3 regions of the Enterobacter chinensis genome follow, and region 2 is predicted to be linked to each of the others. Evidence: predicted binding sites of a transcription regulator. Region 2 holds the regulator's gene; each other region holds the start of a gene.
What was found. Region 2 encodes PurR, which represses purine synthesis genes. Its sites were predicted from a motif close to CANGCAAACGTTTGCNTG; they were not measured.

Region 1 (6,277 bases), on a different contig from region 2:
TTCTGCAAACGCAGGGCAACCCGGACGGTCATGTGATCCTGCGCGGCGGTAAAGCCCCGAACTACAGCCCGGCGGACGTGGCTCAATGTGAAAAAGAGATGGAGCAGGCGGGACTGCGCCCGGCACTGATGGTAGATTGCAGTCATGGTAATTCGAATAAAGATTACCGTCGCCAGCCTGCGGTTGCGGAATCCGTGGTCGCACAGATCAAAGATGGCAACCGTTCGATTATCGGTCTGATGATTGAGAGCAATATTCACGAAGGCAATCAATCATCTGAACAACCGCGCAGTGCGATGAAGCATGGCGTATCCGTGACGGATGCCTGCATCAGTTGGGAGACCACCGATGCCCTGCTGCGTGAGATCCATAAAGATTTAAACGGCCAGCTGGCGACGCGTCTGGCTTAAGAGGTTAGTTATGGTTGCTGAATTGACCGCGTTACGCGATCAAATTGATGAAGTGGATAAGGCGCTGCTGGACCTGCTGGCGCGCCGCATGGCACTGGTTGCTGAAGTCGGTGAGGTGAAAAGCAAATACGGCCTGCCGATTTACGTTCCGGAGCGCGAAGCCTCAATGCTGGCCTCTCGTCGTAAAGAGGCGCAGGCGCTGGGTGTTTCACCGGATTTGATAGAAGATGTTCTGCGTCGCGTGATGCGGGAATCCTATTCCAGCGAAAACGACAAGGGCTTCAAAACGCTTTGTCCGTCCCTGCGTCCGGTGGTGATTGTCGGCGGGGCAGGACAGATGGGGCGTCTGTTTGAAAAAATGCTGACGCTTTCCGGCTATCAGGTACGCATTCTGGAAAAAGAGGACTGGGCGCAGGCACCGGAACTCATGAAAGATGCCGGGATGGTTATCGTCAGCGTACCAATCCACGTGACGGAGCAGATCATCGGAAAGCTTCCTCCTTTACCAAAGGATTGCATCCTGGTAGACCTGGCCTCCGTCAAAAATGGTCCGCTGCAGGCAATGCTAGCTGCGCATACCGGCCCGGTGCTGGGCCTGCACCCGATGTTTGGCCCGGACAGCGGCAGCCTGGCTAAGCAGGTGGTGGTTTACTGTGACGGCCGTCAGCCGGAAGCCTATCAGTGGTTCCTGGAACAGATTCAGGTCTGGGGCGCGCGGCTGCACCGCATCAGCGCGGTCGAGCACGATCAGAATATGGCGTTCATTCAGGCGCTGCGCCACTTCGCCACGTTTGCCTACGGTCTGCATCTGGCGGAAGAGAACGTGCAGCTTGAACAGCTGCTGGCGCTCTCTTCACCTATTTATCGTCTGGAGCTGGCGATGGTTGGGCGTCTGTTTGCACAGGATCCGCAGCTTTACGCGGATATTATTATGTCGTCCGAAAACAACCTGGCGCTCATCAAGCGCTACTATCAGCGGTTTGGTGAAGCCATCACGCTGCTGGAGCACGGAGACAAGCAGGCGTTTATCGACAGCTTCCGCAAGGTCGAACACTGGTTTGGCGATTACGCGCAGCGTTTCCAGAGTGAGAGCCGCACGCTGTTGCGCCAGGCAAATGACAGTCGCCAGTAATGCGATGATGTATATACTAAAAGCCAGCATCGCTGGCTTTTTTCATTTTGGGGAACTGTCATGGCCGAACCGCAGCTGCTGTTGAATTACACCGGGCATCTGCCTGAATGCCCGACGTGGAGCGCAGAAGAGCACGCGCTCTACTGGGCCGATATTCTGGAAGGGGAGATCCACCGATACCATCTGCCGACGGCGGAACACGCCGTGCTCTCTTTCCATGAGGAGGTGGGCTGTTTCGCGCTGCGCGAGCGCGGCGGGTTTATCGTCGCCATGCGCAATGGCATCTGGCTTGCCGATAAGCATGGCCTCCTGCAGCGCAAGGTGTGCGATAACCCCTCAAACCCGCAGCTCGCACGTTTTAATGATGGCGGAACCGATCCTCAGGGGCGATTCTACGCGGGCACGTTTTGGGGGCCGGGAGATTACAACGGTGCCCTGCTGATGCGGATCGACAACGACCTGACGCCGAAAGTGATCCAGTGTGATATTCACGGGCACAACGGTTTAGCGTTTAGTCCGGATAATCAGTGGATGTTTACTTCAGACACGCCAAATGGCGTGATTTACCGTACGCCGCTTGATGAGCAGGGCGAACCGGGAAGGCGCGAAGTGTTTCGTCAGTTTAAAGAGGGTGAGGGGATACCGGACGGCGCGGCAATGGATGTGGAGGGCTGCTACTGGAGCGCGCTGTTTGACGGCTGGCGTATTGCGCGTTTTTCTCCGCAAGGGGAGCAGCTGGAAGCATATCAAATGCCGGTACGTTGTCCGACGATGGTCTGCTTTGGCGGCGATGATATGAAAACGCTGTTTATTACCACCACGCGGGAAAATATGGATGCGGAGGAGGTGGCGAAGTATCCGCTCTCCGGCGCCATCTTCACCCTGCCCGTTAACGTGGCAGGGATGAAGAAAGGCCGCTTTATCGAACGTTAGCTCGGATCGACCGGCACGACGTTTTCGCTCGGATAGCAGCCCAGCACTTTCATGGAGCGGGTGATTTCACCCAGCTCGCGCAGGGCTTTCTGCATGGAAGCTGACTCCAGGTTGGCCTGGATATCGAGGTAAAACATCTCTTCCCACGGGTTACCGTGGATCGGACGTGATTCCAGCCTGGTCATGATCAGGTTGTGGTTACGCAGCACCAGCAGGGCTTCAACCAGCGCGCCGGCCTGCTGGCCGGTTGCCATCAGCAGCGTGGTTTTGGCCGGTACCTGGTCAGAGACGTTAATTGCTTTACGGGCCAGCACCACGAAGCGGGTGATATTTTGCGTCTGGTTTGCCAGATTGCGTTCCAGAACCTGTAAACCATACAGCGCACCGCCCGCTTCGCTGCCGAGCGCAGCGACGGTTGGGGAGTTAGCCTGAACCACTTTTTCCATCGCCGCTGAGGTGCTTTCGGTGTACTCAATTTTCCAGTTCGGATAGCGGTTCAGGAACTGGCTGCACTGCTGGAACGGCTGTGGATGGCTGTAGACCGTTTCGATCTTGCTCAGGTCCGTTGTGCCGGAGACCAGCACGCAGTGATCGATAGGGATCGTCAGCTCCCCTACCAGGGACAGGCTGGTGTGCTGCAGCAAATCGTAGACGTCGTTGATGGCGCCGGAGCTGGTATTTTCAATCGGCACCACGGCGTAATCCGCCTGGCCGGTCTCGACCTGATTGAAAATATCGGCGAATTTTGCGCAGCCGCTCTCAATAAATTCTTCGAAATGGCGTGCGGCATACTGACGTGCGGCCAGGTGAGAATAAGAGCCCTTTGGACCGAGGAAAGCGATACGCGCAGAGTGAGGATTGGTTTTATTGAGATGCTGCTGGAGTAGCGCTTGCTGGGTCAGAACGGAGTCTTCAATGATGAGCTGGAACAACCGGGTGATGTAGTGGGCATCGAGGTGATGCGCTTTGCCGAGTTGAATGAGTCGTTCCAGCAGATCGCGCTCGCGGTCAATATCACGGACCGGGCGATGGGAGTCCAGCTTGGCTTTGCCCACTTCAACGGCAAGGGCGCGGCGTTCGGCCAGCAGTGCCAGTAATTTCTCATCCAGCGCGCTGATTTTTACTCGCAGATCCAGTAAAGGGTTTTCCGGTGTCATAGTGTTGCCTGTCTCATATTATCGTTATCAATAAAAAAGGCCCCCCGGTGTGGGAGGCCTTGTTGTTCGTCTTCGCATTCTTTATCACACGACGAAACGCCTCCCGTTCAAGGGAAGGTAAAAAAGAATGCGAAGAAGAACGGCGTAAGTTTCATAAAGTCATCCTGTGATTGATACCGTTAAAGTACCCGCACTGTTTTCACCCTGTCAATAAAAAACAAAAAACGCGCCCGAAGGCGCGTTGGCGGTACACTCAATTTAAAGGATTACTCTTCTTCAACTTCTTCCGCGAAGCTGGTGTCTTTCACCGATGTTGTGGCGCGACGGGCTTCACCTTTGTGTTGCACTTTATTGAGCTGCCGTTCCAGCTTGTTGATCAAATCGTTAATTGCAGTGTACATATCCTCATGTTTTGCGCTGGCGACCAGATGGCCGTTTGGAGTATTGATAGTTGCGTCAGCGATGAAACCCTGCGGCTCCTTGGACAGGATGATATGTGGATTAATCAAATGAGTTTGCCATTTATCCAGTTTGGCGAGACGGTCTGCGACGTGCTGGCGAATTGCCGGAGTAATTTCCATTTGTTTACTGGTAATGTTCATTGTCATAAATTTTACCTCTTGTCTTTCCGTCTTGGTGATTCCAGCATACCCGACCTAATGTCAAAATGTGTGATTTAGATCACGTTATTTTGTCGGTTTTTGTCAGGGAATCTTTTTTGTGAGGCAGGGCAGGAAGAGGTGAGATTTACCTTGTGGAAGGCAAAAATTGGAGCCATAGTTGACTGGATGTGTTGGGGCTAACGCGCTTCAGCCGCGCTCTGAAATGAATAAAAAAACGGCAGCCTTCGGCTGCCGTTTTGCATTGAGGCAATATCAGGTATTGCTACTGTTCGCGGCGATGATTTTCGCCACTTTTTCAGCCTGAGCGGTCATCTGCATTTGACGGTAAGCATTTTCCATCAGCTTCAGGCCGTCGCGCGTTGCCTGAGTATCCGGATAATCACGCAGCATACCTTCTACGCGGTTAACCACGGCAACCCATGCGCCACGGCGGGTATAGTATTCCGCCACGGAGTATTCATATTTCGCCAGACGATCTTTCAGGAACACCAGACGTTTGGTCGCGTCGGTCACGTACTGACTGTTTGGATAGCCGCGAACCAGTTTGGAGAAGTCATTGAAGGCGTCACGCGCATGCTGCGGGTCACGGTCGGAACGATCCACGCCGAAGAAACCCTGCAGAGCACTGTCATCCAGCGCCATGTTGGTGAGACCGCGCATGTACATTACATAGTCGATGTTAGGATGAGTCGGGTTCAGACGCATGAAACGATCGATAGTTGCCTGAGCCAGCGGCAGATCGGCATTTTTATAGTATGCGTAGATGAGATCTAACTGTACCTGCTGTGAATACGGACCAAATGGATAGCGATTATCCAACGCTTCCAGTTGCGTTATCGCCTGTTTCCAGTTACCGTCCTGCAACTTTTGTTGTGCAGTCGCATAGATTTCATTCGGCGGATTGTCAGGGACCTGTTCATTTGAACCGGAGCAGCCCACCAAAGCCAGGCTCAACGTGGCCGCTGCCACCAGATATTTCATGCGCGTCATGACGTTTTGACTTTCCTCAAATGTTTGTCCGGGAGAAACTCTGTTCCTGCTCCCGATTAAGACCAGCTACAATAGCACACTATATTAAACGGCAAAGCCGTAAAACCCAACGTTAAACGAAGAAGCAGTTTATGGCACAACGAGTAGAACTCACCGCAACAGTCTCCGAAAATCAGCTCGGTCAACGCTTAGATCAGGCTTTGGCCGAATTGTTCCCTGATTATTCGCGTTCACGCATAAAAGAATGGATCCTTGACCAGCGCGTACTGGTAAACGGCAAGATCTGGGACAAACCAAAAGAGAAAGTGTTAGGTGGGGAAGCTGTCGCCATCAATGCTGAAATCGAAGAGGAAATCCGCTTCGAGCCGCAGGATATCCCACTGGACATCGTCTATGAAGATGATGACATTCTGGTTATCAACAAGCCGCGCGACCTGGTTGTTCATCCGGGCGCGGGGAACCCTGACGGTACGGTACTTAACGCACTTCTCCATTATTATCCGCCGATCGCGGATGTCCCGCGCGCGGGCATCGTGCACCGTCTGGATAAAGATACTACCGGTCTGATGGTGGTCGCGAAGACCGTTCCTGCTCAGACCCGTCTGGTGGAATCGCTGCAGCTGCGCGAAATTACCCGTGAGTATGAAGCGGTAGCCATTGGCCATATGACCTCTGGCGGTACGGTGGAAGAGCCAATCAGCCGTCACCCAACCAAACGTACTCATATGTCGGTGCATCCGATGGGTAAACCGGCGGTGACGCACTATCGCATTATGGAACACTTCCGCATTCATACGCGCCTGCGTCTGCGTCTGGAAACCGGGCGTACTCACCAGATCCGTGTGCATATGGCACACATTACCCATCCGCTGGTGGGGGATCAGGTCTACGGTGGTCGTCCACGTCCGCCTAAAGGCGCGTCGGATGAGTTCATCAGCGTATTGCGTAAATTTGATCGTCAGGCACTGCACGCGACTATGCTGCGCCTTTACCACCCTATCACCGGTATTCAGATGGAGTGGCACGCGCCTA
Region 2 (6,277 bases):
TAATCGGCGCCAAAGTTATGCCAGTCTTCCATAACGAAATGGGATTCACTGGCGTTGGCAATCTGGCGAACGGACGGTAAACAGCCATTCGGAAAGATGTATTTGTTGATCCACGGGTCAACGTTATTGTCGGTCCGCTTAGAGCCGATGGTATGCAGCAGGAAGATACCGTCCGGTTTTAAATTACGGTCCACCACCTCAAAGTAAGTGTCGTAGTTTTTCGGCCCCACGTGCTCAAACATGCCCACGGAAACGATACGATCAAACTGTTCGTTAAGGTCGCGGTAATCCTGCAGCCGGATATCTACATCGAGACCCTGGCAGCGCTCTCGCGCCATTTTTTGCTGTTCCGCTGAAATCGTGACGCCGACGACGCTGACGCCGTAGTGCTTCGCCATAAAATACGCCAGCCCACCCCAGCCGCAGCCAATATCCAGCACACGCATACCGGGCTGTAATTGCAGTTTCTCGCTAATCAGACGCAGCTTAGCCTGCTGAGCCTCTTCAAGCGTCGATGCGTCTTTCCAGTAGGCGCAGGAGTACTGCATGAAAGGGTCCAGCATACGGTTGAACAGGTCGTTGCCAAGATCGTAGTGTTCTTTGCCGACGATCCATGCGCGTTTTTTACTTTGCAGATTAAACAGTCGGGCAGAGGCGACACGCAGGGTGTCTTTCAGATTGCGGGGGAGTTGATTTTCCAGACCGGCACGCAAAACGCTGGCGAAAAAGATATCCAGCCGTTCGCATTCCCACCAGCCGTCCATATAGCTTTCTCCCAGTCCTAACGATCCCTCCCGCAACACGCGTTTAAAAAAGTCGGGATGTTTGACCTGGGGATCGGATGGCGAAGATCCGTTGATAGTGATGCCTGCGCGACCCAACAGTTCACTGACGATCCGGGACCAGTTATCGTCCGGAACGCTGACTTCTTCTATACACGATGAACTCATAGCTTCTCCATCACCCTACTGTGATCAGAACCTTAAAACAGCGTAGACGCTTTTTTTGGTTTGTGAGAAATCTCACGGTAAATACCGCGAGGCTAGTATCCGACGTAGAACAGAGGAAGGGAGATAACCCTTGCCGAAATGCCTTCCATGGTAAAACGGGAGCACTCCGGCTCCCGTTAACACTTAATATTTATCGTATTTAATCGAACCAAATTTAGTATAGGCCTCAAAATTTGGTGATTCAATAGAAAATTCTTAGCAACCTAATCACTGAAAATTAACATGATTTCTGGCGCGATTATGCATGTGACGTTTCAACCTGAGCGCGGTTATCCTGCTCACGCTGCGCGGAGGCCTGCATACGATAGCCCATCACCGCCAGCGCAACGGTTACCAGCATCACGCTGGTGGTGGTCAGGAGCGGCGTGGCAATCAGCGCGGAGACCACCAGGCTTGCCAGGAAGCACAATCCCAGCTGCAGGGTGTTTTGCAGCGCGGCGGCGCGGCCAGTCGCCTGCGGGAATGGACGGAGTGCCTGTGCCACCACAATCGGGTAAATCGCCCCGTTCGCGACGGCCATTACGCAGAATGGAATCAAAATTTCAGCCAGACCGGCGCCCGGAATAAAGCCAACGGCCCAGGTCCCGATGACGCTTAACGCATAGAGCACCAACAGCCATGGCAGCATCTGCTGACCTTCCCATTTTTGCAGTGCCGCGCGACAGCCGTACCCACCCACCAGGAACGCGATGGTTTGCGGAACATAGCTTAGACCGATGGCCGCCGGGCTGTATCCCATATCGTGCAGAATGAATGGCGAGCCGGTGAGCCACGCGAAGAAGCTCGCCGAGCAGGCGGCATAGATCAGGACATTGCCGCGATACGCTTTGGTGCTCAGCAGGGAGGTGAAGGTAATCGGGTTTGCGTCAGCATCCGCCTCTTTTTTATGCGCGGGTTTGAGGGCAAACGCGGGCAGCATCAGTACCAGCGTGATGGCAAACAGCGTGGCAAAAATGGCCTGCCAGTCAAAATGTGCGAGGATCCAGCTACCCAGCAGCGGAGCAAGGGCAGGTGAGAGACCCACGAGCGGCATTATGGTGGCGAAAATACGGTTTGTGCGGTTAGCCGGGTAGTAGTCGGTGACCAGCGCCTGCCAGGTCACGGCCGCGGCACAGACGCCCACAGCCTGAATAAAGCGCAGCACCAGCAGCCAGGTGGCGTCGCGTACCCATAACATCCCCAGGCAGCCAACGGCAAAAATGGCCAGACCCAGCAGTAATACTGGTTTACGACCAAAGCGATCCGAGAGTGGTCCCCAGAGCAGCTGTGCGAAAGCAAAACCGGCTAGGAACAAACTCAGGCTGGCGCTGATGGCCGCGGCAGGCGTTTGCAAATCTTCCTGCATAGCGGCGAAAGCCGGCAGGTACATATCGGTGGCCAAAAAGCCCAGCACGCTTAAGCCGCCGAGCCAGACTAAAAAACCTTTCCTGGGTTGCATTATTTTATTCTCCTTAAGGAGGCAGGTGTACGTTGGCGCTGAGTGTAGGGAGTGCAAAGCCGCTTGTGAAACGCTAATATTTGGCGGGTGCATTCAAAAATTTTGCAGGCAGAAAATGTGGTCAGATTATTCTCTTGAAGTAGTCGATGCTGTCGCGCGTAACGGCAGCTTTAGCGGTGCGGCGCAGGAGTTGCACCGCGTCCCTTCGGCTATCAGCTACACCGTGCGTCAGCTTGAGGAATGGCTGGCGGTTCCGCTGTTTGAACGGCGACATCGTGATGTGGAATTAACGCCCGCAGGCGCGTGGTTTTTAAAGGAAGGGCGTTCTGTTATCAAAAAAATGCAGATCACCCGTGAACAGTGTCAGCAGATCGCTAACGGCTGGCGAGGACATCTTTCCATCGCGGTGGATAACATCGTTAAGCCGGATCGCACCCGGCAAATGCTCGTCGATTTCTATCGTCATTTCTCTGATGTCGAGCTGCGGGTCTCGCAGGAGGTGTTCAACGGCGTCTGGGATGCGCTGGCGGACGGCAGGGCAGAGATGGCGATTGGCGCCACGCAGGCGATCCCGGTCGGGGGGCGGTACGCCTTCCGAGATATGGGCATGCTGAGCTGGAAGTGCGTGGTGGCAAGCGATCATCCATTGGCGGCGATGGAAGGGCCGTTGAGCGACGATACATTACGCAACTGGCCGTCTCTGGTGCTGGAGGATACCTCGCGTTCATTGCCCAAGCGTATCACCTGGCTGCTGGATAACCAGCGGAGGGTGGTGGCACCTGACTGGGAATCGTCGGCAACGTGCCTCAGTGCCGGACTGTGCGTCGCGATGGTGCCCGTTCATTTTGCGCGCCCCAGAATCGATACCGGAGAATGGGTTGAACTGACGTTGGAGAATCCATTCCCGGATGCGGCCTGCTGCCTCACCTGGCAGCAAAGTGACGTCTCGCCCGCCATGGCGTGGCTTCTGGATTATCTGGGAGACAGCGAAACGCTTAACCGGGAATGGTTACGGGAGCCAGCGTAGCTGGCCCCGTAGAGCGATTAACGACGGTAGTCGCGGAACGGACCATCCGCTACGGAACGGCGTTCGATAAGGCGCGGGTGAACTTCAATGGACTGCGACTCTTCACGTTTGTTGACGATCCTGTCCATCAGCATATTGAAGGCCGTTTCGCCCAGCGAATCTTTCGGCTGGTGAATGGTGGTCAACGCTGGCGTGAAGTAACGCGCGTTACGCACGTTGTCATACCCGATCACGGAAATATCCTGCGGTACGCGCAGACCCAGTTCATCGGCTGCGCAGAGCGCGCCCATGGCCATGATGTCACCTCCGCAGAAAACGGCGGTCGGACGGTGCTGCTGGGAGACGATCTGCTGCATTGCGCGGTAGCCCGATTCCGGCTCAAAGTCACCCTGCACGATCCAGTTTTCCGGCACGTTGATCAGCGCTTCTTCCATCGCTTTCATGAAACCGGCCAGACGGCCCGCGCCGGTGTTGCGCTCCAGCGGACCCGGGATCACGCCAATCTCGCGGTGACCGCGTTCGATCAGGTAACGACCGGCCATATAGCCGCCTTCAAAGGCGTTATCGATGACGGAATCGGTGAAGTCCGCGCGCGCTTCGCCCCAGTCCATCACCACCATCGGAATATGGCGATACTCTTCCAGCATCGACAGCACGGATTCCGGATACTCGGAACACATCACCAGCAGACCATCAACGCGCTTTTGCGCCATCATCGACAGGTAGGCGCGCTGTTTTTCAATGCTGTTCCACGCGTTGCCCAGAATCAGGGTATAGCCTTTCTGGAAGCAGTTTTTCTCTACCGCTTCAATGATTTCGGCAAAATAGGCCGCTTCACTGCTGGTTGCCAGCAATCCAATGGACTTGGTGTGATTAACCTTCAGGCTACGCGCAACGGCACTTGGCGAATAGTGCAGCTCTTTGATCGCTGCCCAGACGGCATTGCGCGTCTCTTCCGCTACGAAGCGGGTTTTGTTAATAACATGTGATACGGTTGTAGTGGAAACGTTTGCGCGTTTTGCTACGTCTTTAATTGTTGCCATTAAATGTCACTCCAGACCATATCCTAAGCTCCTGAAAAACTTGAAGGTAAACGTTTGCCTTCTCTCACCCTTATTTCGCAATGTTGAGTTGCGGCACGCCGGGAAAACGACACGGGACGTCAGGAGGGGGTCAATGGCCGGTACGCTAATAAATTTAGCGTGGAATTTTGTCCTATCTTGATGAAAAGGGGAAGAGGTAAAGTGGTTATCAGTTTAAATCCAGGAAGATTTTTGACGTAAACTGTGCAAAAATGAGCAGGCTCACTTTTCGTGGGGGGATTAAAAGGAGAAAAATTGATGAGTTCCGATCTGAAGTTTTCGCTGTTCACCACCATTATTGTGCTGGCTCTGATTGTCGCTGCTGGTCTGACGGCTGCGCTGCACTGATTTACGCGGAGGGAGAGCGTTCTCCCTCCCGATCGCCCCGATTGTTACTTCTCATGCAAAAATCTTTTGCCATTTTGTTAACTTCTCATTTTTTGTGATTGATGTCATGCTTTCTGCTTCTTTGTTCTGTGTCACCACATGACACGGCATCCGGAGTTGACGCATGAAAATCAATTTTCCCCTGCTGGCCCTGGCGATTGGCGCTTTTGGGATTGGCACCACTGAATTCTCCCCGATGGGGTTACTGCCTGTTATTGCCCGGGGTGTGGACGTTTCGATCCCTGCTGCAGGCATGTTAATCAGCGCCTACGCTATTGGCGTAATGGTAGGGGCGCCGCTGATGACGCTTCTGCTTTCGCACCGCGCGCGTCGCAATGCGCTGATTTTCCTGATGGCGATTTTCACCCTGGGCAACGTGCTTTCCGCCATTTCGCCGGACTACACCACACTGATGCTGTCACGCATTCTGACAAGCCTTAACCACGGCGCGTTCTTTGGGCTGGGGTCGGTTGTGGCGGCAAGCGTGGTACCAAAGCACAAGCAGGCGAGCGCCGTGGCGACTATGTTTATGGGCCTGACGATTGCCAACATTGGCGGGGTGCCGGCGGCAACCTGGCTGGGAGAAGTGATTGGCTGGCGTATGTCCTTCCTGGCGACGGCCGGGCTGGGCGTGCTCGCGATGGTGGCACTGTTCTTCTCCTTGCCGAAAGGCAGCGCGGGGGAACGTCCTGACGTGCGCCGGGAACTGTCGGTGCTGATGCGCCCACAGGTGCTCTCCGCGCTGCTCACCACCGTGCTGGGGGCTGGGGCGATGTTCACCCTTTACACCTATATTTCGCCGGTATTGCATGACATCACCCACGCGACGCCTCTTTTTGTCACCGCAATGCTGGTGCTGATTGGCGTGGGCTTCTCGATTGGCAACTATCTCGGTGGGAAATTTGCCGACCGTTCCGTGAGCGGGACGCTGAAGGGTTTCTTAACTCTGCTGATTGTCATCATGATCGCCATTCCATGGCTGGCACGTAATGAGTATGGGGCCGCCGTTGCGATGGTCGTATGGGGTGCCGCTACCTTTGCTGTGGTTCCGCCGCTGCAGATGCGCGTAATGCGCGTCGCGCATGAGGCGCCTGGCCTCTCTTCTTCGGTCAATATTGGTGCCTTCAACCTGGGTAATGCGCTCGGTGCCGCGGCCGGTGGGGCCGTGATTTCAGGGGGACTGGGGTACAGCTTTGTGCCGGTGATGGGGGCAATCATTGCCACGCTCGGCCTGCTGCTGGTGATGATGTCGGGTCGTAAACAGCCAGAAGCAGCCTGCGCTGCTGAATAAACCAAAAACGCAGAAGGGCGAACCCTTCTGCGTGTCTCTTAC
Region 3 (6,277 bases), on a different contig from region 2:
CCCTGGAAAAACCGATCGATATGGACCAGATGCGCGAGTCTCTGCAGAAAGCAGGCTTTGAAGAGCCGCTGCTGCAGAACTTCGGCAGCAGCCGCGACATCATGGTGCGTATGCCGCCGGTACACGATGCCAACGGCAGCCAGGAGCTGGGTAGCAAGGTTCTGAACGTCATCAACGAATCGACCAGCCAGAATGCGGCGGTGAAGCGTATTGAGTTCGTCGGCCCAAGCGTAGGTGCTGACCTGGCGCAGACCGGTGCGATGGCGCTGATGGTGGCGTTGATTTCCATCCTGATTTACGTTGGTTTCCGCTTTGAGTGGCGACTGGCGGCAGGTGTGGTTATCGCTCTTGCGCACGACGTGGTGATCACCATGGGCGTACTGTCGCTGTTCCACATTGAGATTGACCTGACGATTGTGGCATCCCTGATGTCCGTTATCGGTTACTCACTGAACGACAGTATCGTGGTATCTGACCGTATTCGTGAAAACTTCCGTAAGATCCGTCGCGGTACGCCGTACGAAATCTTTAACGTGTCGTTGACCCAGACGCTGCACCGTACGTTGATCACATCCGGAACCACTTTGATGGTTATCCTGATGCTGTATCTCTTCGGTGGTCCGGTACTGGAAGGCTTCTCGCTGACCATGTTGATTGGTGTCACCATCGGTACTGCGTCTTCTATCTACGTGGCATCTGCACTGGCATTGAAACTCGGCATGAAGCGCGAGCACCTGCTCCAGCAGAAAGTCGAGAAAGAAGGGGCGGACCAGCCGTCCATTCTGCCGTAAGGCGACGTTTAGCGCGTTATCGAAATCCCGGTCTGTTGGCCGGGATTTTTTTTATCTGCTCCTGACAAACACTCCTGACAGTATGCTGTCAGGAGCCCTGTCGTAGACTCTTTTCGAACCCAAACAACAGTCAGGAGAATGTATGAAAAGCGTAATTAACTGGTTTGAAATCCCGGTCACGGATATGGATCGTGCAATTAATTTTTATGAGCCAGTGATGCAGGTTTCATTAAAAAGCGAGAAAATGGACTGCGTCGAGCTGGCCGTATTCCCGCATGAGGATCCGGGTACCGGCGGGGCGCTGGCAAAATTTGAGGGCATTGTACCGTCTCACGAAGGCGCTATTATCTACCTGCATACTGACAATCTGGCGGCCACGCTCGATCGTATCGCTAGCGCAGGCGGCGAGTGCGTATTCGGGCCGCTGGAATTGCCGCGTGGCATTGGCACTATTGCTCTGTTTACCGACTGCGAAGGTAATCGCGTCGGCCTCCATCAACCTGCCTGAGAGCTGAATAAGATATGACCCGACGCGCTGACCGTTTGTTCCAGATTGTGCAGATCCTGCGGGGCAGGCGTCTGACAACGGCAGCGCATCTGGCAGACCGGCTTGGTGTATCTGAGCGCACGGTCTACCGCGATATCCGCGACCTTTCACTTTCCGGCGTGCCGGTAGAGGGTGAGGCAGGAAGCGGATATCGGCTGATGTCGGGTTTTGACCTACCGCCGCTGATGCTGACAAATAAGGAGTCAGAGGCGCTGATCGTCGCGATTCGCCTGCTCAAAACCTGGGGAGGTGAGTCGCTGTCGCGCGAGCTGGAGTCGGCTCAGGAAAAGGTGCTGGCTATCCTGCCCGAGGAGAGCCGGCGAAAGGCGGAGCAGACGCGGATCTACGCGCCGGACTTTTGCATGCAAAGCCACTCCCGCAGCGATTTTGACATGATTCATCAGGCGATTTCCGCCCAGCGCGTGCTGGTGTTGCATTATCGTGATGAAGCCGGACAGCTCTCTAAGCGCGAGGTTCAGCCGCTGGGGCTGTTCTTCTGGGGGGAGCGCTGGCTGCTGGCGGCGTGGTGCGAACGGCGCGATGACTACCGCTGTTTCCGGCTCGACAGATGCCTCAATATTATGCAGACGGAGAGACGGTTTAGCGAGAGTGCGGATAAGTCACTGGCGGATTTTTTGCGGAAGGTGAAGCAGTGAAAAGCCGGGTGGCGAGGTAAAAGCAAAACGGCAACGATGTTGCCGTTTTTTGTGTTTGCGCCCTCTCCCGTGGGAGAGGGAAGGGGTGAGGGCACCAGCCCGCACAATCTCGCACTGATTAGAAGTTGTAACCCACAACCAGGTAACCACCCCAACCGGTAGAACGAACGCTGAAGTCGCCGTTGCCGAAGTTCAGGCTGGCGTCGTCGTTCCACTGGCCACCGTTGTGCCAGTAACGCGCAACAACAGAGTAGTGCCAGTGATCGTAGTTCAGCGCCAGGATGTGGCTGGAGGCGATGGAGTCGTTGGTGCGCGCTTTCTTACCGTTCAGGTCGCGGAAGTCGTTGTCGCCCAGATCTGAACCCCAGTCAAAGTTGGTGAAGCCGATATAGCTCAGGTTGCCGCCCCACAGCTGGGTGATTGGCACAAAGTATTTCACTTTGAAACGGTAGCCATCCCACTCGTTTTCGTTTGCGGCACCGTAGTTCTGCCACTGGTACTTAGCGTACACGTTCAGAGACAGGCTCATTGGCAGGCCGGTGTCGATGTCCGTACCCAGACCCATGTACCAGGTGCTCTGGCGACCGGACTTGTTGCGGCCCATGTCGTAGATGTAGTTGTTCGCGAAATACCACTCTTTAAACGGACCAAACGCCAGGCTGGTACCGGTCAGTTTATCAATAGAGAAGCGCGGTTCGATCTCCATGAACAGTGGGGAACCGTGGTTCCAGATACCTTTCGCGTCGGTGTTACCACCGAAGAAGACCGGTGCATCCATATAGCCATAGAAATCAAACCAGTCTTTCTTGGCGAATGCTTCATATTCCAGGTAGGTATCGTTGCGGATCTGTGGTCCGAAGCGGGTGTGGTAGCTGCCGACCACGTTAACGCTCTGATGCCACCAGTCGGAGAGGTATTGCGGTTTATCGTTTTCCGCTGCGTTAACAGTGAAAGAGGAGGACAGTGCCAGCACGGCCCCAGCTGCGAGTAATGTTTTTTTCATAATCATGCCACTGATTGAAATTCCCTTCCGGGAGTGAAAAATGCGCGAATTGCGTTTCTAAATATTTCGTATTTCTGCGGTGCCTATTATAGGAATCCCTGCTCACAAAAATATGTGTTGTTTCACATATCTCTCACACACGTAATCGATTGCGTTCACGTTTGCGTACTTTAAACGGCCGGGATTGTAGCGGCAATCATTTATGTTGCCAATCCATACGAAATGTAAATGTTAGCGGAGTGACATTTCACTCCGCTTAAGAGGATGGAATTACTGCGCGGCGGGTTGAATGTCGTGAATGCGGATAAAGCCTAACTGTTCCGGCGTAAGGCCGCTTAACTGAAGAGGAATTTCCACATCGCTGGGTGCTAAAACGCTGGCCGGGGCGGTGAAAAGCTGATTCTTCACGTTCACCTCCTGGTAATTCTCCGTGGTGCCCTGGATCTGCCCCCATTCGACGGTGCCGCTGAAGGCCGGAAGCGGATCGTTGGATTCGCCCTGGATGCGTAATGTTGCGCGAGTACCATCTGCATTCGCCGCCACGTTCACCAGCGACATCTTCAGCGTGCCAACCTGGCTGTTCAGGCGCGCAGGCGTATTTGCTCCCGGCAGCAGATAGACTCCGCTACTGGATTTAGCGTTAAGCGCGTTTTGCTGGGTGATCTTCACCGTTTCTTTGTTCAGTTTGTCCATCGCCGTATTGAGCGTATTCACGCTCTGTTTCATTTGACGGACTTCGGTTTGCTGTGCACAGGCGCTAAGGGTGAAGAGGCTCCCCACCAGCAAAATTTTCAGGTAACGTCTTGTCATTGCGTTTATTTCCTTGAAATAACGGATCGCTCTAATGGTAGCCAGCATCATCGTGTCAGACATAGATCCTTTATCTCAAAAAGCTCTTCCTTTGTTGTCAGGCCAGATCAGGGTAAAATGAAAATCAGTTAACCGGATAACAGGGATACCGTATGCATTGCCCATTCTGCTCCGCTGTGGATACCAAAGTCATCGACTCTCGTCTTGTGGGCGAAGGGTCATCCGTACGCCGTCGTCGGCAGTGTCTGGTGTGCAACGAGCGTTTCACGACCTTCGAGGTTGCGGAGCTGGTTATGCCGCGCGTGGTAAAAAGTAACGATGTGCGCGAGCCGTTTAACGAAGAGAAGCTGCGCAGCGGGATGCTGAAAGCCCTCGAAAAACGTCCTGTAAGCGCAGATGACGTTGAAATGGCGTTAAATCACATCAAATCTCATCTTCGTGGCTTAGGCGAGCGTGAAGTGCCCAGCAAGATGATCGGCAACCTGGTGATGGAGCAGTTGAAAAAGCTCGATAAGGTCGCCTATATCCGCTTCGCCTCTGTGTACCGCAGCTTCGAAGATATCAAAGAGTTTGGCGAAGAGATCGCCCGCTTACAGGATTAAGCTCATGCACGATGAGATTTACATGGCGCGCGCCATGAAGCTGGCGCAGCGTGGTCGTTTTACTACCCATCCCAACCCGAACGTCGGGTGCGTGATCGTTAAAGATGGCGAGATCGTGGGAGAGGGCTTTCACTATCGTGCAGGCGAGCCACATGCTGAAGTTCATGCGTTGCGTATGGCCGGCGAGAAGGCGCGCGGTGCCACGGCCTACGTTACGCTGGAGCCCTGCAGCCATCACGGGCGTACGCCGCCGTGCTGCGAAGCGTTGATTGCAGCAGGTGTTTCACGCGTGGTCGCATCGATGCAGGACCCGAATCCGCAGGTGGCTGGACGCGGGCTGTATCGACTGCAGCAGGAAGGCATTGAGGTCAGCCATGGGCTGATGATGCAGGACGCGGAAGCGATCAATAAAGGCTTCCTGAAACGTATGCGCACCGGGTTCCCGTATATCCAGCTTAAGCTGGGCGCCTCGCTGGATGGACGTACGGCGATGGCAAACGGCGAGAGCCAGTGGGTAACCTCGCCGCAGGCAAGGCGCGATGTGCAACGTCTGCGTGCGCAAAGCCATGCTATCCTCACCAGCAGTGAAACGGTTCTGGCTGACGATCCGGCCATGACCGTACGCTGGGACGAACTGAATGCCGATACCCAGGCGCTTTACCCGCAGGAGAACCTGCGTCAGCCGCTGCGTATTATCATTGATAGACAGAACCGCGTGACGCCTGAACACCGCATTGTCCAGCAGCCCGGTGAAACCTGGATTGCCCGCACCAAAGAAGATACGCGCGAATGGCCGGAAGGTGTGCGCAGCATCATGGTGCCGGAGCATAACGGTCATCTGGATCTCGTGGTGCTGATGATGTTGCTCGGCAAGCAGCAGGTGAACAACATCTGGGTAGAAGCGGGGCCAACGCTTGCCGGTGCGCTCTTACAGGCCGGACTGGTGGATGAATTGATTGTTTACGTTGCGCCTAAACTGTTAGGTCACGACGCGCGCGGCCTGTTTGTGCTGCCCGGCCTTGAAAAACTGGCCGATGCACCACAGCTCAAATTTAGCGAGATTCGTCCGGTGGGTCCGGATGTCTGCCTCCACTTAACGACAGCGTAATTGCTCCCGAAATAGGGAAGCAGTGCGCAAAGTATTATGATAAAATCCGCCCCCCTGCGGGGCCAAATGAACCCGTAAAGGAAGAGTATGAACATTATTGAAGCTGCTGTAGCTACCCCGGACGCTCGCGTCGCCATCACCATTGCGCGTTTCAACAACTTCATCAACGACAGCCTGCTGGAAGGTGCCATTGACGCCCTGAAACGTATTGGCCAGGTTAAAGATGACAACATTACCGTTGTTTGGGTTCCAGGTGCTTACGAACTGCCACTGGCAGCGGGCGCGCTGGCAAAAACCGGTAAATACGACGCAGTGATTGCACTGGGTACTGTTATTCGTGGCGGCACTGCGCACTTCGAATACGTTGCGGGCGGTGCAAGCAACGGTCTGGCACACGTTGCGCAGGATGCTGAAATTCCTGTCGCGTTTGGCGTGCTGACCACCGAAAGTATTGAGCAAGCCATCGAACGTGCTGGCACCAAAGCCGGTAACAAAGGTGCAGAAGCTGCACTGACCGCGCTTGAAATGATCAATGTATTGAAAGCCATCAAGGCCTGATTTTTTTGTAAGGGGAATTCCGTGAAACCTGCTGCTCGTCGCCGCGCCCGTGAATGTGCCGTCCAGGCACTTTACTCCTGGCAGTTGTCCCAGAACGACATCGCTGATGTTGAATACCAGTTCCTGTCAGAACAGGACGTGAAAGATGTTGACGTTCTGTACTTCCGTGAACTGCTGTCGGGAGTGGCGACTAATAGCGCGT

Region 1: raiA (ribosome-associated translation inhibitor RaiA) is a predicted target of PurR. The motif match lies at 4,338-4,355, and genes of this name have one in related genera.
Region 3: PYW49_RS08600 (nucleoside-specific channel-forming protein Tsx) is a predicted target of PurR. The motif match lies at 3,136-3,153, and genes of this name have one in related genera.

Annotation. Positions count from the first base shown of each region.
Region 1 covers NZ_JARDVI010000003.1:692,404-698,680, forward strand. Annotated here, with positions in the region: gene aroF (3-deoxy-7-phosphoheptulonate synthase AroF) at 1-410, shown strand, start outside; gene tyrA (bifunctional chorismate mutase/prephenate dehydrogenase) at 421-1,542, shown strand; gene PYW49_RS12685 (SMP-30/gluconolactonase/LRE family protein) at 1,603-2,475, shown strand; gene pheA (bifunctional chorismate mutase/prephenate dehydratase) at 2,472-3,632, opposite strand; Phe leader region at 3,663-3,788, opposite strand; gene pheL (pheA operon leader peptide PheL) at 3,740-3,787, opposite strand; gene raiA (ribosome-associated translation inhibitor RaiA) at 3,899-4,240, opposite strand; gene bamD (outer membrane protein assembly factor BamD) at 4,508-5,245, opposite strand; gene rluD (23S rRNA pseudouridine(1911/1915/1917) synthase RluD) at 5,377-6,277, shown strand, end outside.
Region 2 covers NZ_JARDVI010000001.1:243,207-249,483, forward strand. Annotated here, with positions in the region: gene cfa (cyclopropane fatty acyl phospholipid synthase) at 1-950, opposite strand, end outside; gene punC (purine nucleoside transporter PunC) at 1,249-2,448, opposite strand; gene punR (DNA-binding transcriptional activator PunR) at 2,564-3,475, shown strand; gene purR (HTH-type transcriptional repressor PurR) at 3,493-4,518, opposite strand; gene cydH (cytochrome bd-I oxidase subunit CydH) at 4,816-4,905, shown strand; gene PYW49_RS01285 (MFS transporter) at 5,069-6,235, shown strand; gene sodB (superoxide dismutase [Fe]) at 6,274-6,277, opposite strand, start outside.
Region 3 covers NZ_JARDVI010000002.1:757,391-763,667, reverse strand. Annotated here, with positions in the region: gene secF (protein translocase subunit SecF) at 1-791, shown strand, start outside; gene PYW49_RS08610 (VOC family protein) at 934-1,299, shown strand; gene PYW49_RS08605 (helix-turn-helix transcriptional regulator) at 1,314-1,994, shown strand; gene PYW49_RS08600 (nucleoside-specific channel-forming protein Tsx) at 2,113-2,997, opposite strand; gene PYW49_RS08595 (SadB/YajI family lipoprotein) at 3,268-3,807, opposite strand; gene nrdR (transcriptional regulator NrdR) at 3,960-4,409, shown strand; gene ribD (bifunctional diaminohydroxyphosphoribosylaminopyrimidine deaminase/5-amino-6-(5-phosphoribosylamino)uracil reductase RibD) at 4,414-5,517, shown strand; gene ribH (6,7-dimethyl-8-ribityllumazine synthase) at 5,605-6,075, shown strand; gene nusB (transcription antitermination factor NusB) at 6,097-6,277, shown strand, end outside.